One region of the Turicibacter faecis genome, then DNA from elsewhere that is predicted to be linked to it. Evidence: riboswitches for the same ligand, from Rfam matches in the RefSeq annotation. Region 1 holds a riboswitch; the other holds the start of a gene.
The links. Region 1 has a riboswitch for lysine ahead of AACH31_RS01050 (YfcC family protein). Riboswitches for the same ligand answer to the same signal wherever they lie in the genome.
Positions count from the first base shown of each region.

Region 2: it holds a riboswitch for lysine, as region 1 does, so the genes downstream of both, AACH31_RS08935 (Na+/H+ antiporter NhaC family protein) here and AACH31_RS01050 (YfcC family protein) in region 1, are expected to answer to the same signal.

Region 1 covers NZ_AP028127.1:196,643-204,697, forward strand. The annotation lists gene AACH31_RS01010 (YbhB/YbcL family Raf kinase inhibitor-like protein) at 1-213, shown strand, start outside; gene AACH31_RS01015 (hypothetical protein) at 251-466, opposite strand; gene AACH31_RS01020 (deoxynucleoside kinase) at 805-1,467, shown strand; gene AACH31_RS01025 (cation:proton antiporter domain-containing protein) at 1,490-2,704, opposite strand; gene AACH31_RS01030 (AraC family transcriptional regulator) at 2,889-3,719, opposite strand; gene AACH31_RS01035 (GNAT family N-acetyltransferase) at 3,948-4,349, shown strand; gene AACH31_RS01040 (GNAT family N-acetyltransferase) at 5,061-5,636, shown strand; gene AACH31_RS01045 (staygreen family protein) at 5,630-6,070, opposite strand; lysine riboswitch at 6,993-7,168, shown strand; gene AACH31_RS01050 (YfcC family protein) at 7,275-8,055, shown strand, end outside.
Region 2 covers NZ_AP028127.1:1,800,961-1,809,015, forward strand. The annotation lists gene AACH31_RS08905 (ABC transporter ATP-binding protein) at 1-310, opposite strand, end outside; gene AACH31_RS08910 (FecCD family ABC transporter permease) at 330-1,331, opposite strand; gene AACH31_RS08915 (FecCD family ABC transporter permease) at 1,331-2,314, opposite strand; gene AACH31_RS08920 (ABC transporter substrate-binding protein) at 2,307-3,257, opposite strand; gene AACH31_RS08925 (GNAT family N-acetyltransferase) at 3,597-4,109, opposite strand; gene rlmD (23S rRNA (uracil(1939)-C(5))-methyltransferase RlmD) at 4,271-5,662, opposite strand; lysine riboswitch at 5,852-6,024, shown strand; gene AACH31_RS08935 (Na+/H+ antiporter NhaC family protein) at 6,164-7,750, shown strand.

The DNA.
Region 1 (8,055 bases):
ATCAGTGATCAGGGGGGAAATACCCCAGCACAGGCTTGTTCCTACTATGGAGGAATGGCACCACCGGATGCTCCACACCTTTACGAACTTCATGTGTATGCCCTAGACAAAATGCTAGATTTAAAACCTGGCTTTTACTATAATGAACTCTATCAACAGATGGAGGGCCATATTTTAGCACAGGAAACCATCAAAGGAATTTATTCAAACTAAAAATAGCCCAGGCTCATGACTTGGGCTATTTTTTGATTTAAAGACTGCTATTGGGTTTGTTTAAAAAGTAACCAGCCAGTGCTGCAACTAAGGCAAGCATCGCAACAATAAAGAATAGTTTCCAGGAGTATAAGAGAATTCGATCTAACGATTTAAAAAATAGACCTAGAATTAAGTTAAGAACTAAAAGAAATGCTTGAATGAAAAATCCTAACACACTAATCACTCTTAATCCATATAATGTTCGTTCCATGAAAAGGCTCCTCCTTCAACGTGAATAATTTTATTGTATCAAGAGAAATCAGGTGAAGATGTCGACAGGAGGAAACTTTTTTAAAATATTTTTTATTTGTGGATAAGTGTATTAAATAATTAGGATAGGGAGAAGGAATAGAGGAAGGCATAGGACTTATTCTTTAGCGTTTATCCACATCTCATGTGGAATGAAAAATATGGATGAATTTGGCTAAGTATTATGTGTGATTTTCGTCGATATTTGTGCTATTATTGACAACGTTCAAACTTTTTAAAACATCATTTTAAAAGTTTTATCATTTTAAAGGACAGTATGAAAGGTATGGGTGAATAATGTTGATTACAATTGGAGCGATGATTGGTGCAGGAAAAACAAGTTTAGCAGAATTGGTGGCTAAACATTTCAATTCGGAAGTTTTTTATGAGAGTGTGGATGATAATCCGATTTTACCTTTATTTTATACAGCATCTGATGAAGAGATTCAAACCAAACGATATCCTTTTTTACTACAATTATGGTTTTTAAACACTCGCTTTAAAAGCATTAAGCAAGCGTTAGTTGAGGATAATAATGTATTAGATCGAAGTATATATGAAGATTGGTATTTTGCAAAGGTAAATAAAGATTTAGGACGTATTTCTGACTTAGAATTCAGTTTATACGAATCACTTTTGAATAATATGATGGAAGAGTTAGAGGGGATGCCTAAAAAGGCACCGGACTTAATGATTTATTTATCAGGAAGTTTCGAAACTATTATTGACCGTATTAAAAAACGTGGACGTGAATATGAATTAGATGAAGGACTTGTTTCTTATTATTACGAACTTTGGAAGGGATACGATCAATGGATTGAGCAGCATTATCAAGCAAGTGAGGTGCTAGTCATTAATATTGATGAGGTTGACTACGTTAATAATGAAAATGATAAGAAAAAAGTATTAAAGATGATTGAAGATAAATTAAATGAAATTCGTCAATCATCATCAAATGCCTAATAAAATAAAAGAGAGCCGGGTCCTAATGGGACCCGGCTTCTTTTGTTTCCTTTTGCAAAAACTTATCACTTGTTAGTTTAATTCCAATGGCACCAATTGGAGCTGTAATTAGCACACTTAAAATAGCGATTGCTTGCATAATTTCTCCGCCGGCAACCCCCATTTCTAACGGAATGGCGGCCTTTGCTGATTGAACAGTTGCCTTTGGAAGATAGGCAATCACACAAAATAATCTTTCTTTATAGGAGAGGTTTGTTCCAATTAGGGCAATTAAAACCCCAATCGAGCGAAGGGTTAATGAAACAATTAAAAGGGCGCAACCAATTAAGAAAAATTGCCCGACGAGATTTGGATTAATAGCCATCCCTACAAAGGCGAATAAGTAGAGTTTCCCAACTTTCCAGATTGAATTCATGAGCGCTAAAATAGAAGGGGCGTTATCAACGATGAAATTTCGAATCCAAAATCCGTAAATCATAACTGTTAAAAGTGAATTAAATAATTCAAGGTGAAACTTTTTTTCGATGAAACGTAAAATTAAACAAATTCCAAAACAAATCAAAGTTTTTATATAAATGGAAGTCGTATGTTTTAGAAGGGGCTTGGTAAGAAGATAAAGAAGGTATCCAATAAAGAGACTAAAGATGATGGAAATTGGAATCATTAAAATTTGTAATCCAATTGATGGGGTACGTCCTCCTTGGGTATAAATTCCTAAAAAAGTAGTAAATAAAGTAATGGCTATGGTATCATCCGCACTTGCCCCGACTAAAAGCATTTGAGGAATGGCCTTATCTTGTCCGATTCGACGATCAATTAAATCAATCATAGAGGGAATAAGGACGGCTGGACTAACAGCTGCAATAATAAAACCTAAAATAGCCCCCTGAATAAAATTAAAATGAAGCAGGGGCATCGCTAAAAGGGCGATCGTGAATCCCTCAAGAGTAGCGGGAATGGTACTTAGTAAAATAGCAGGGCGTCCAATTTGTTTCATTTGTTTTAAGCTTATCCCAAGTCCACCGATAAATAAGACGGTAACGAGTGCAATATCTTTTAAGGTTGGTGAAAGTTGAAGAGTCACATTAGGAACAATATTTAAGAAAGAGGGGCCAATTACCATTCCGAGTAGCATCATTCCAATTAATGAAGGTAGTTTAATTCGTTCAAATAAACGACCACTATAATGGGCACCCATACCAATGAGTATTAGGCTAATAAATAAGTAAAAAATCATTCTTTTTTTCCTCCAAATTATAAATGTATGTAGGATGTAAAAAAGGCGTTATAGGTGCTGAAATAGATTCATTGAATCGTAAGTCTAGCAACGTTATCCTAAAAAGTTATATCTATTTGCTTTTTTTATCATACGCTTATTTTCCGTTGATTATCACAAAAAAAGGATGCCCAATAGGGCATCTTTAAGTTGCGTTGTGGGTATTACGATACTTTCGGGGGCATGTTCCCGTTACTTTTTTGAATATTTTAGAAAAGACAAGTGCATCCGTATACCCGACTGAATGTGAAATCTCTTTGATGCTAAGCGTTGATTGTTTAAGAAGTTGACAGGCCTTGTCTATTCGATAATGAATGAGATAATTTTTAGGAGAGTTATCCATTCTTTCATTAAATAATTTTGTTAAATATTTGCGATTGATTCCGATATGATTTGAAATCTCTTCGATCGTAATCGGTCGTGAATAATTGGTTTCAATATATTCGATGGCTTGACGAATATAATCCGATTGTCGATTAGATACTTTAACTTTAGGCGGTTGTGGCAAGCTGTGGTCACAAAGTGCCCCAAGTAGAGAGTAAAATCCACTGATTGCTTGTAAATCTGCGCTTTTTGGATGTTTAGCAGATTCTAAAATATAATCAAAGCACGTTTCGATTTGTTTGCTATTTTGACAGTTTAAAATAGGTGTTTTCTCCGATAAACCAATTCGCTCTAAATATTCTGGGACGTGTTCACCATTAAAACTCACAAAGTAGTAGGTCCATGGATTTAGTAGGTCTGGTTTATAGTTAACGATTGCACCGGGCGGAACTAAAAAACACGTTTCCTCCACTAGCGTATAATCTTGTCCATCAATAGTTAAGTAGCCAGACCCCTCCGTTACATAATATAAACTATAGTAGTCACGAATCCCCGGTCCCCAAGACTGATGTTTTTCTACTTGACTTGTTCCACAGTAGTAAAGCATAAAGTCTAGTCGTGAGTAGTCAGCTTTTGGTTTGAAGCAGTACATAGTCTAAAATCCCCTCCTTCTCGAAGACATTATACCATATTTTAAATAAGTAAGTAAGATTATTTGTAAGCACTTTTTTGCATATGTTATAATGAGAGTTAATGAAACTGTATGCGCTTTAATAAAAGGGGCCCATCAGTTAATTAGTGTAAAAATGAAGGGAAGTCGTGTTGATTGAATAGAGATTGCTTTTATAAGATTTATGATAATAGACGGGGAGGGAATTTAGTGGAGGTTAGACGAGGAAATGTAAAAGATGTATTGGATGTAGCCCAATTGGCCCTTGTATTGTGGCCAGATCATTCGTTACATGCGATGGCACTTAACGTATTAGAATCGATTCAAGGAAAAGACGCGGCATACTTTTTAGCCATTTTGAATCATGAGGTAATTGGTCTAGCGTATGTGAGGTTAAGACAGGGGGAATCTTATTTAGAAGGTTTATTTTTAAAGGAAGACTATCGATGTCGGGAATATTTAATGCAATTAATTAGGGCCTGTGAACAATGGGCGAATGAAAAAGGAACCAAAACATTAATAAGTGGCCTTAACGTGGGAATGCAAGAGGGGAATCCTATGTATCGTTATGTACATTTAGAGTGGGGATTATATGACCGACCATTGGTGTAAGTTTAAATGGAGCGTTGTCAGTTGACATTCATAGGCAATAAAAAAACAGGTGGATGACTCCATCTGTTTTTTTATTGCCTATCATGTGAGTGGCGTTTAACGTAGGTAATCTCATCATCTGAAACCGTTAGAAATTTATTTTGAATCAGGGGCCGTAAATGCGAATCATGTTTTATCAGGAAAAAAATTTAATCGCATCACGTGGGAAAAGTTACTTGTTGAATAAAACGAATAGGCGATTTCTTTAGTCGGAGACAGTTTAGACGAGTACGGTAGGACGTATCTTTTAGTTTATTTTCTCCTTTTGAGCAATTAGGAATAAATCTTTTGCGCAAGATGTATTCTCTGACTTCCTGTTTGAGTCATAATTTGGGTCATAAGAAAAGGTACCAGTCGTATAGTTCATACATGAAACCGAAGACGAAGGTACCCTTTATTATCGTCTTACCGTTTAATTTCATCAAAGAAATCAGTGTATAACAAGGCAAAGACGATGAATAGAATAATACAAATAGCAGCCGTTCTTCCGTTAAACCATCCCATGTTATCACTTCCCCATGAAAGGATTTAAAGAACTCATTCTTGTACAGTAAAGGATATGCTAAGATAAATTAATAAATGAAACTTTGAATGATTCAATGTAGATAAAAATGGCATGGTCATTAGGACGGATGTATATAATAAAAATAAAAAGGTTGGGGAGATGATGAAATGGAAATTCGCACTTATCAACAGGAGGATGAGCGTGGGTGGTTACATTGTCGGGTGTTATCTTTTCTAGATACAGCCTACTATGATATTGTCCTTAATCAAAAGGAAACCTATAGAAACCCGGCTATTGAACTCGTTGCGATAGAGGATGATAAAGTCATTGGTCTTTTAGATATCGAGTGTGAAGAGAAACCGATGACTCTTTGCACGGCGGATCAGACGTTAGGGGGGATGATTACGCATTTGGCCGTGCACCCGGATTATCGTAGGCAAGGGGTAGGGCAGGCTTTGTTATTAGAAGCACAAAATAGATTAGTTAAGAGTGAGATTACTTATCTCGAGGCGTGGACCCGTGACGATCTATGGGTTCATGAATGGTACCTTCATCAACAATTTGAAAAATTAGGGACCTATTTACATGTTTACATTGAGGGCAGTGATGGGATCGCATCCAAAGTTGATGGATTAATTCCGGTACAAACTTTTTGTCAGTATGTTGGAAAGGATAGTGAGAAGATAAAGAAAAAGTACAAACGTGTTCACGAATGTACCGGGTTTTATAAAAGGATTCAATAGTCATTAAAGCAACCAAAACAATCCGTCCGATTTAGGTGGGAATCTTGGGATTGGAAAAAAACATAAATAGGGGCTTGTAGAAACTGGGGATAGAATTGAAAAAAGGATTCATCCCCCTTTTTAATAGCTTTTAATGCTAAAGGGAGTTCGCGTAGAAAGATTTCATTTCTTTTTTCTGTTGAGGCAGTTCCATCAATTCCATCAAGCCGAATGTAAATATAAAAGTAAGGGTGACCAGACTGATGAGCTAACCATTCACCAACGACCTCATCACGCTTTGTTGTTAGTTGTTCATAGGCAAATTCGGATCCAATGACTAAAAAGAGTTCTCCCGTCTGATCAGAGTGGGTCAATGTGTACCGTCTAGGGTGTAATTGGTATAAACGGTTTAATCGGTTATTGACCCATAACTTATTCTCATTAAAGGTACTCATTAAATCGCCCCCTTCAATGTAGTTTATGATGGGAATTAAAGATTGTTATTTTTTTCGAAAATTTTTTGATTCAAAATAATAATCGCTTTTTTAATGGATACCGACCGCTTCATCCGCTCGATCTCATTAAAAAAATAGTTTGATGGATGAGATAAGACATAAAATAGAGTGAGTCTATCTTGTGCCTTTTTCCACAGTTTGATTCAATTATCCACAGGTTTGGGATAGATTATCCACAACGCTATTCCGCCTACATATAATATCTTTTTTCGACATTTCGAAGGGATAAAACATAAAATAAATGATAATTTTCTATTTTTATGCGTATTAATCGATAAAAATAGAAAATTTGACATTTTAACGGATATAAAACGTTGTATTTAGTTGAAAAGTAAGATAAAATGACAGTGTAATTAAATACGTTGTGGATAGCATTGCGAAGATTAACTATCTTATTGACGGATTAGGACGAATGCTTGATAAGAAATTAATTTTTGTAAGAAACCGTAATGAAACAGTGGAAATTAGGATGAGGGAGTTAAGTCAAACAGGGTTAACCCAATTCAATGTATATCTGTGGATAATTTATGGATCGCTATCATTTCGCATTTAAATCATCCCAACTTAGTACGGTTATATCTAAAAAGTCCTGATATGGCCCTCAGGGCTTTTTAAAGAATTAAATAAAAAAGAGAATTAGGGTTGGGGAGCAATCTATTATGATAAATCACAGGGGAATCCTGTTAGCATATTATCATGGAAAAAGAATCAAACAGTGGATCTGTTTGATTCTTTTTTTTAGTTTAATTAAACAGAGAGCGTATTCATTGAAAAAACAGGAGTAGGACAGGGAAATTTAATGAAAAGGACCTTGTCTTTCACTAGGGAATAGGGTATGATAAGAACATATTTATTTGAATAGTTTTTAGATAGAGGTGCGGTAATTAAGAGTACTATTGAGGAGTGAAGATGTTGATGCAATAGGAAAGGAATTCTCGCCGAAGCCTATAATTGATACTTTAAGATTATAGAGCTGGTGTTAAATAAAATATATTTAACATTGTCACGGTTTGATCATCGTGGAGAGCTATCATTTAAGAATCCCCAATAGGAATCGTGTATTCTTTTTGAGAAGTCTTGAGTGAAAAGCTCAAGGCTTTTTTTATCTAGAACTATTTAAAAATTAAAGAGTAGGGGGAGTATTATGATCAGTTTAGAAAACAAAACAACATGTGCAAGTGTGAAAGAAAAAAAACAATTTAAAGTTCCACACACGTTGGTGATTGTAACTGCAATTTTAGTTTTGGTTGCCATTGCAACTTGGATTATCCCAGCCGGAACGTATGAACGTGTCGTAAATGATTTAGGAAATACGGTCGTTGTAAATGATTCATTTTCATATGTTGAATCAACACCTCAAGGATTATTTAGTTTACTACAGGCTCCAATCCATGGAATCGTGGGGGCAGCTGAAATTATTGCCTTTTTATTTATTGTGAGTGGTTCGATTGCGATTATTACTAAAACTCGTGCTATTGACGCGGGTATTACAAACGCGGTTAAATCATTTAAAGGAAAAGAATTATTAATGATTCCTGTTATTATGGGTCTTTTCTCATTAGGTGGAGCTGTCTTTGGGATGACGGAAGAAGCAATTCCATTTATCGCCATGTTAATTCCTTTATGTTTAGCATTAGGTTATGACAGTATCATGGCGATGGCGCTTTCTTATATGGGATGTATTGTCGGATTTGCTACGGCAATGTTAAATCCATTTTCTGTTGGGATTGCTCAAAGCATTGCGCAAGTTCCAGCCGGAACAGGTGTTGGTTTCCGTACAGTTATTTGGTTAGTGACAACCATCGTTTCAACCTTATATTTAATGTGGTACGGACGACGTATTAAAAAGAATCCAACTTTAAGTCCAGCTTATGAAATCGATCAAGCTCGTCGCCAGGATATGGATGCAATGGAGTCAGAACAAT
Region 2 (8,055 bases), 830 kb from region 1:
GAAAGCGACCATACGACACTAATTCCTTCACCAAAAGTCCTGATGGAACCGATGGACTTTGTGGCAAGACGGCCATCTTTTTCGCAATTTCCTTTGGAGCCTGCTCTTTTAACGCGACACCATTTAATAAAATATCCCCTTTTTTCGGCATAATAATACGCGCAATCGATTTTAATAAGGTCGACTTTCCACACCCATTCGATCCAATAATCATCGTTATCTTTCCCTTAGGAATTTCAAGATTCATATTTTTAATAATGTATTTATCATCATAGGCTACGTCTAACTGTGAAACTTTAATAGCTTCCATTCTAACACCTCCCACAACACTATTCTTTTAACATTAAATAGATAAAATAAGGAACACCAACAATTGAAATAGTAATTCCGACCGGAATCTCAATCGGTGAAAACATATTTCTTGAAATCGAATCCGCTATTAAAATAATAACACCACTCACCAACCAGGCAATCGGCAATTGTCTTCGATGAACTGGACCGACTAAGCGTTTTGCCAGTTGGGGCCCCAATAACCCTAAAAAGGCAATATTACCTGCAACAGCTGTTGCTAATGCAGATAACACAATCGCAAAAAAGAATAGACGTTTACGTTCCGCCTCAACCTTAACTCCAAGCCCTGTTGAAATTTCATCGCCTAAGTCTAAAACATCTAAAATCTTTGATTTATACAGGGTGAGCCCTAAAAATAAAAGAGCAGGCGGTAAAATTAAAAAGAAGAATTTCCAACTACTTCCCCAAAGGCTCCCACTCGTCCACGTCAACACTTGGTTATAATCGCCCTGTGACATCTTTAACTGATAAAGAGAAATAAACGCATTAATTCCAACATTTACTCCAATCCCCGTTAAAATTAACCGAGTCGGTACAATTCCTTTTTTATAACTTAATCGATAAATGAGAACCCCACTCACAAAGCTCCCGATGATTGCGACGATTGGCATGATAAAGAGTGAAAGATTTCCAATCTCACTATAATACGTCCGTTGTCCCGAAGAGATAAGCAACACAACCGCAAGAGCGGCACCTGCATTAATCCCAATCATCCCCGGTTCAGCTAACTCATTTCTTGTGACACTTTGCAACACACAACCCGATGTGGCTAAACAAACAGCGACCACAAGGGCGACACAAAGACGTGGGAGGCGAATATCAAAAATAGTGGCGTTTTGAAGCTTCGATCCATTCCCCATGAGCGTCGCTATCACCTCGTAAACAGACATCTGATAACTTCCAAGACTAATAGCGACTAAAAAAATGGCCACTAACAGAAGACTTAAACTTAAACTGATGACAATCAATCGTTTATTCACTAAGCGCCCTCCTTTCTCACCATCCAAATAAATAAAGGAACCCCGACTAATGAAGTAAATAAACCAATCGGTGTTTCGTAAGGCTGATTAACTAACCGTGCTAACACGTCCGCCCAAATAACAAGCGTTGATCCAAATAGGAAAGAAAGAGGCATAATCACCCGATAATCTTGTCCCACCCATCGTCGAATAATATGAGGAACAATCAGTCCAACAAATGCGATATTTCCGGCGACTGCCACACAAACTGCACACATCGGAATAATTAAGAGTAACGTTTGCATGCGAATTCGATTAGGATTTTCCCCTAATCCAATACAAACATCTTCTCCTAAATTAACAACATTAATTTTAGGTGCTAAAAACAAAGCGAGAATCGTCGTCAACACACCCACGATTAACACGAGTTGGACGCTCGCCCATGTCGTCGCGCGGAATCCACCCGCTAACCAAAACGCTAGATTCTGAGATTTATTCGTTAATAGGGCAATAACAGTTGCCATGGAAATAAAAAAAGTACTCAAGGCAGTTCCTGCAAGTAATAGCTTTGACATATTCATATGACGCGCACTCTTCATACTAAAAAGTAAAACGAGGGTTCCGCTCACTAACGCTCCGATAAATGCCGCAAACATATAACCAAAAAGACCTAATAACCCTGAACTTGCCCCCATCAAAGCGATGGCGAATGTCGCCCCTTGAGTAATCCCCATAAGTGACGGTTCCGCAACAGGATTCCTTGTCACCCCTTGCATCATTGCACCCGTAATACCAAGAAGACCGCCTATAAAGGCGGTACAAATAGCTCTTGGTATCCGAACATCTCTAACTAACTGCATATCTAAAATATCTTCATAATGAAAAATACTATCGATCACTGTCTGCAACGGGATACTTTTCGCACCCGCACAAATCGCAACAATTAGCCCGATTATTGCGAATAAACTGCATAACGTAACTAAAAGGGTTACTTTCTTATTCATGCATACCCGCTAATAAACTTTGTACTTCATCAACAAATGCTAAACGTCCAATTGGGCTATAACCTTGATTAAAATATGGACTTGCCGGTAAAATCACAACATTCCCTTCTTTTACTGCCTTTGTTCCTTTCCAAATGCTGCTCTCTTCTAACGTTTTTAAATCCTCATCTGTTCCCACTGCAAAAATATAATCTGCCTCAATAGATGCTAATCCATCTAAAGAAACAACTGGTAAACTAATATCTTCTTGCTCTGGCATTCCGACTGGTTTTAATAATCCCATATCATTATATAAAATCGATCCAAGTCCCGCTTGATCAAAAATGAATAAACTTCCCGCACTCGCTAAAAATGAAAGATACGTACTATCCGCTCCATAAGTCGCTTTAATTTGTTCACCGACTTCTTTTGCTTTCGCTAAATAATTATCAATCCAAGCTTGTGCCTCGGCCTCTTTTCCAAATACCCCTGCCACATGTAAGAAATCCTCTTTCCAATCCACTTGTTTCATCTCAACCATCACAACAGGCGCGATTTTTGATAACTGATCATACATCTTCTCTTGCACCGTAGAAATAATAATTAAATCCGGATTAAGCGCCATAATCGCCTCAACATCCATCTCCGCTAACATACTATATCCTAAAATTTGAGCATCAGCTAACGTCTCTTCTAAATAGGTTGGTAAGATTGTGTAATCATATCCATCACTATTAGCTGTCCCGATAACCTCGTATCCGATTAACGATAAAATATCACTAGCTCCACTAATATCAACAATACGTTTTGGGTCCTTTGGAATTTCAACGTCACCCTTCACATCTGTGACCGTTACCATTTCAACTGTCTCTTGTTGATCCGGTTCCTTTGGTGACTTAGAACATCCAACAAGTAATCCAACTAAAACAAAAAAACTCATAAAAGATAAAAATGCTTTTTTCATGTTTGACTCGTCCTCCTTTAAATTTAACCATCTCGCATCAAATGGTTAGCATAAGCTAACTTATAGGATGATTATACAAAATTAACCTCTTGGACACAAGAATTGCATCTCATTTCATTATTTTATCATCCGATTCCATTATCTTTCCTTTACACAAATCTACCTATCTGTCATTCCCTCCCTTTAATCTCAACTATGTTTAATATGTAAAAAAAACACCTATCTTATTCCAAATCTCTAAGTCTCGCTCAAATTTTTAGGCTAAAAAATGAAAAAGAGCCGGAGCCGACTCTTTAACAGTCTTTCATTTAATCCATCGCTCGGCCAAAAGAAGTTGGATTAATCAATTCCAAATTCTTTGGCATACTTGATCGTTCCACACACCTTCGGTACCTCTTCTTTTAGTGGATACGCCATAAAATTCTCGCTTGGCACCTCAAAAGGTGGCTTAATTCCAAAGGTAGCTGCTGGTAAATAACCGGCCTTTGGGTAGTAAGTTTCACTGCCTAAGACAACCGAATAATCATAACCTAATTCACGCGCCCTGTTATGTCCCTCGTTGATTAAGGCAAGCCCAATGCCCGACCTTTGATAATCAGGAAGCACCGCTAACGGGGCTAGTGCTAACACCGTTTCGCGTCCCACCTTAGCCTCGGTAAACAAAATATAACCTACAATTTTCCCATCTATCTCGGCAACGAGAGATAAATCTTTAATAAACGCCTCTCCCTTCTTTAATGCCTTGACGAGCTCATGTTCATTCCCATCCGTGTGTTCTGCCTGCTCAAACGCCGCTTTAATCACTGTATGGATGATTTCATCATCCTTCGTCGTCTGTTTTCTTATCAACAACATAATCCCTCCATCACATTTAATTCATTTAAACTAAGTATACCGTTGTAGCGTTAAGGCCTCAAGCTTCTTCTCCTCCCATCGTTTAAATACTCCCTCATCAAACGGCACCATAAAAAATTGCCTACGAGCCGAAGCTAACGTAGGCAACCAACATCCTCTTATTTTCGTTTTAATGGTTTGTTTTTACGAACAAGACGTACGACACATTCCACGTGAGACGTTTGAGGGAACATATCAATCGGTTGAATGTAATCAACGCGATACTTTTTCGTTAATTCTTTTAAATTTTTCGCCATCGTTGAAGGATTACATGACACATAGACAATCGTTTGCGGTTGAACGCGTTTTAACATTTCAATTAATTCTTCCCCTAATCCTGTACGTGGAGGATCCACAATCACAACATCCGGTTTGAATCCGTCATTCGCCCACTTTGGAACAATTTGCTCAGCCTTTCCAACTGCGTAATACGTATTAGTTAATCCGTTTAACTTCGCATTTTCCTTCGCATCATTAATCGCTTGACGCGTAATATCAACCCCGCGAACCTCGCTTGCTTTATCCGCAACCCATTGACCAATCGTTCCAACCCCACAATAAGCATCAACGACTTTCTCTGTTCCCTTTAAAGCCGCCGCATACTTCACTTGATTGTATAATTTAACCGTTTGTTCTGGGTTTAACTGATAAAAGGCACGTGGTGATAAATTAAATTTAAATCGTCCTAACTCATCCGAAATAAACTTCTCACCCGCTACATGTTGCAACTCTTTTCCTAAAATCTCGTGCGTATCTTCGCCGTTAATGCTCACATACACCGATTTAACATCTGGGCAGTATTTCATTAAATCTTTCGCCAACGAATACATCTTTTTAAAATCATTATTCGCAAAAACAAATGTCACCTGAACCTCACCCGTTTTAAACCCGCGGCGAACCACAATATAGCGTGCCGTCCCTTTACGCGTCTTCGGTGCATACGCAAATACTTTATAATCATCTAATAAATCAACCGCATGATTAATAACCTTATTAATTTCCTCATACTGAACATCACAATCCGTCACATTTACTAACTCGCGTGAGTTCATACTATAAAATCCGACCATAATTCCATCTTCATCATAACCGACCGGCATTTGCGCGCGATTACGATAATTATAAGGGTCATTCATTCCCATCGTCGGACGAATATCACACTCATCTGGATCTAAACTTGTATAGCGCTCAATGGCCTGAGACACAGCATCACGTTTAATACGTAATTGCTCTTGATAAGACATATGTTGTAATTGACATCCACCACATTGCCCATAAACTTCGCACGCCGGTTGAACGCGATGTTTTGATTTACGCTTAATACGAACCACTTCAGCCTCTGCATAACCATTTGCCACGCGTGTACACGTCGCGACAACCTCTTCGCCGACTAGTGTTCCTGGAATAAACACGGCTTGCTTTTTATAATAGCCGATTCCTTCACCGTTAATACCGATACGTTTAATGGTAACTAAAAATTCTTGACCAACCTTTAAAGGAGACATCTTCATTTATTTAAACCTCCAACTGTATTTTTTCATTTATCTTTTAATCTTACCACATTCGCTCACATTTTACACTGAAATCTCTACATTTTACGACAACCCTTTCTCTTCCCTAAAAAAAATTAAATGGTAATACTTGACTATCTTTTAAAAGGTGCTACAATAGGCTTAATTGAATACGTTGCTTGTTCTCTTTGATGAGTTAGAGGCGCATGGCCAATGAGTAGGAATTTCGAGAGTGACGTCCATGACAAATTCCAAAAGGTGTCCATGCCGAAGTCTTGTTTGTGTCAATCAAACTTGTGCTGGTGTTACGTTAAATAGGCTTAACACTGTCACTACGAAAGTAGTGGAGGACTAATGATCGGAGAGTTAAATGATACCTGTCATCTGACGTCTACTTCTCGTAGGCCTGAAGAGTCATGTTAGAGTTTAACTCAACATGACTCTTTTTTTTATCAAAAGGACAGTTACTTATTCAAATTAAACAAAGGGAGAGGATTTTATATGACTGGAACAATCTATTCTTTAATTCCCGCGTTACTGACCATTGCCCTTGTCATCTTAACGCGTCGTGTTGTTTTATCACTTGGGGTCGGGGCATTATCAGCCGCCTTTATTTTGGCCAACTTTAACCCGCTTCAAACATTAGAAATCTTAATGAGGTCATTTAGCGGACTTATCGTTGAAGAAAATGGACTCTTCGGATTCTTAAATGACTGGAACATGTCCATTATTTTCTTCTTACTTGCCCTTGGGGTCATCACCGCTTATATTGTTTTATCAGGGGGAGCCACAGCCTTCACCAATGCCATTATTAAACGCGTTAAATCACGTGAGGGTGTTCAATATACGGCAGCCCTCTTAGGAATTCTTATCTTTGTCGATGATTACTTTAACGCCCTTGTTGTTGGAAACGTCTCTAAACCATTAGCAAAAGAACAACGTGTCTCACGGGCACGATTATCTTATATCGTCGATTCAACCTCAGCACCTGTTTGTGTTATTTCACCTATTTCAAGCTGGTCAACAGGAATCATGGGATCGATGGCGGTTATTTTTGCAAGCACAGGAGCGACTTATAATACGTTTTCTGCCTTTTTAACAACAATCCCTTACCACTTCTATGTTCTTGTAACGGTCATCATGGTCTTCATCGTCATTAAATATAACTTCAATATTGGATTAATGAAAACCTATGAAGAAAGTGCCCTCAATCAGCAAGACACCTCACTCACTCATGCTGAGGCGACCGCTCAAGAAATGGATGCTCAATCATCTAAAGGATCCGTATGGGATTTAATCGCCCCAATCTTAACTTTAATTATCGTGACCGTTTGTACCATGGCATATACGGGATACACAGGAGCAATCAACTCAGAATCAGACTTCAATCTCTTCTTTGCCATCCTAGAAAACATTAGTTTAGCGACTTCACTCCGCATCGGAGGATTAGCTGGACTCGTTGTTTCAATGGCACTGACTTGCCGCCACATCATGGCACGCGAAATTTCATTCGCTCAATATACAAAAGCATTTTTCCTAGGGATGAAATCAATGGTCGGAGCCATCATCATCTTATTATTAGCTTGGGCAATTTGTGACCTCGTTGGTACACTTGATGCAGGTGGGTATCTTGCTTCACTCATTACACAGGCTAATATTGCACCAGGACTCATTCCAATGGTCATGTTTATGGTCGCTAGTTTCATGGCATTTGCGACGGGAACCTCTTGGGGATCATTCGGTATCTTACTTCCAATTGCGGGTTCAGTCGCTGCTGCCCTAGACATGGATCTCATGATTCCGATTATGGCCGCTGTCTTATCAGGAGCGATCTTCGGAGATCACGCCTCACCCATTTCAGATACCACATTGCTTTCTGCAACAGGAGCGGGATGTGACCTCGGCGCACACTTTAACTCTCAACTTCCTTACGCCCTACTATCAGCAACGATTGCTGCCATCGGGTATTTAGTATTTGGACTGAGTCAAAGCTTACTCATCGCCTACGGAGTCATGGCCGTTTGCTTAATCGCGGTTATCTTCTATGCGAAACGAAACAGAAAATCAAGGGAAGAAATTTCAAAATAAATCAAAAAGGAACCGATCGCAGGGGGGAAACTGCAAGTCGGTTCCTTTTTTTATATTAAAGAGAGGTTGAGAGAATTGGAGAAAAAATATTTATAACTATCAGAAAAGGATAATTATAAATGACTTATCTTTGAAATAGAGAACTTTAAACCATCATTTAAAGTATAGCCGGACGACTATTAACTTGGGGGGAGTCATCTCTACTCACCCCTATTATGGGGCGAAGCTTTTATTTTTAAACAACTCTCCTTTCTTTTTTTTAAAAAAATAAAAAAAACCTTAAGAGGGGGAACTCTTAAGGTTGG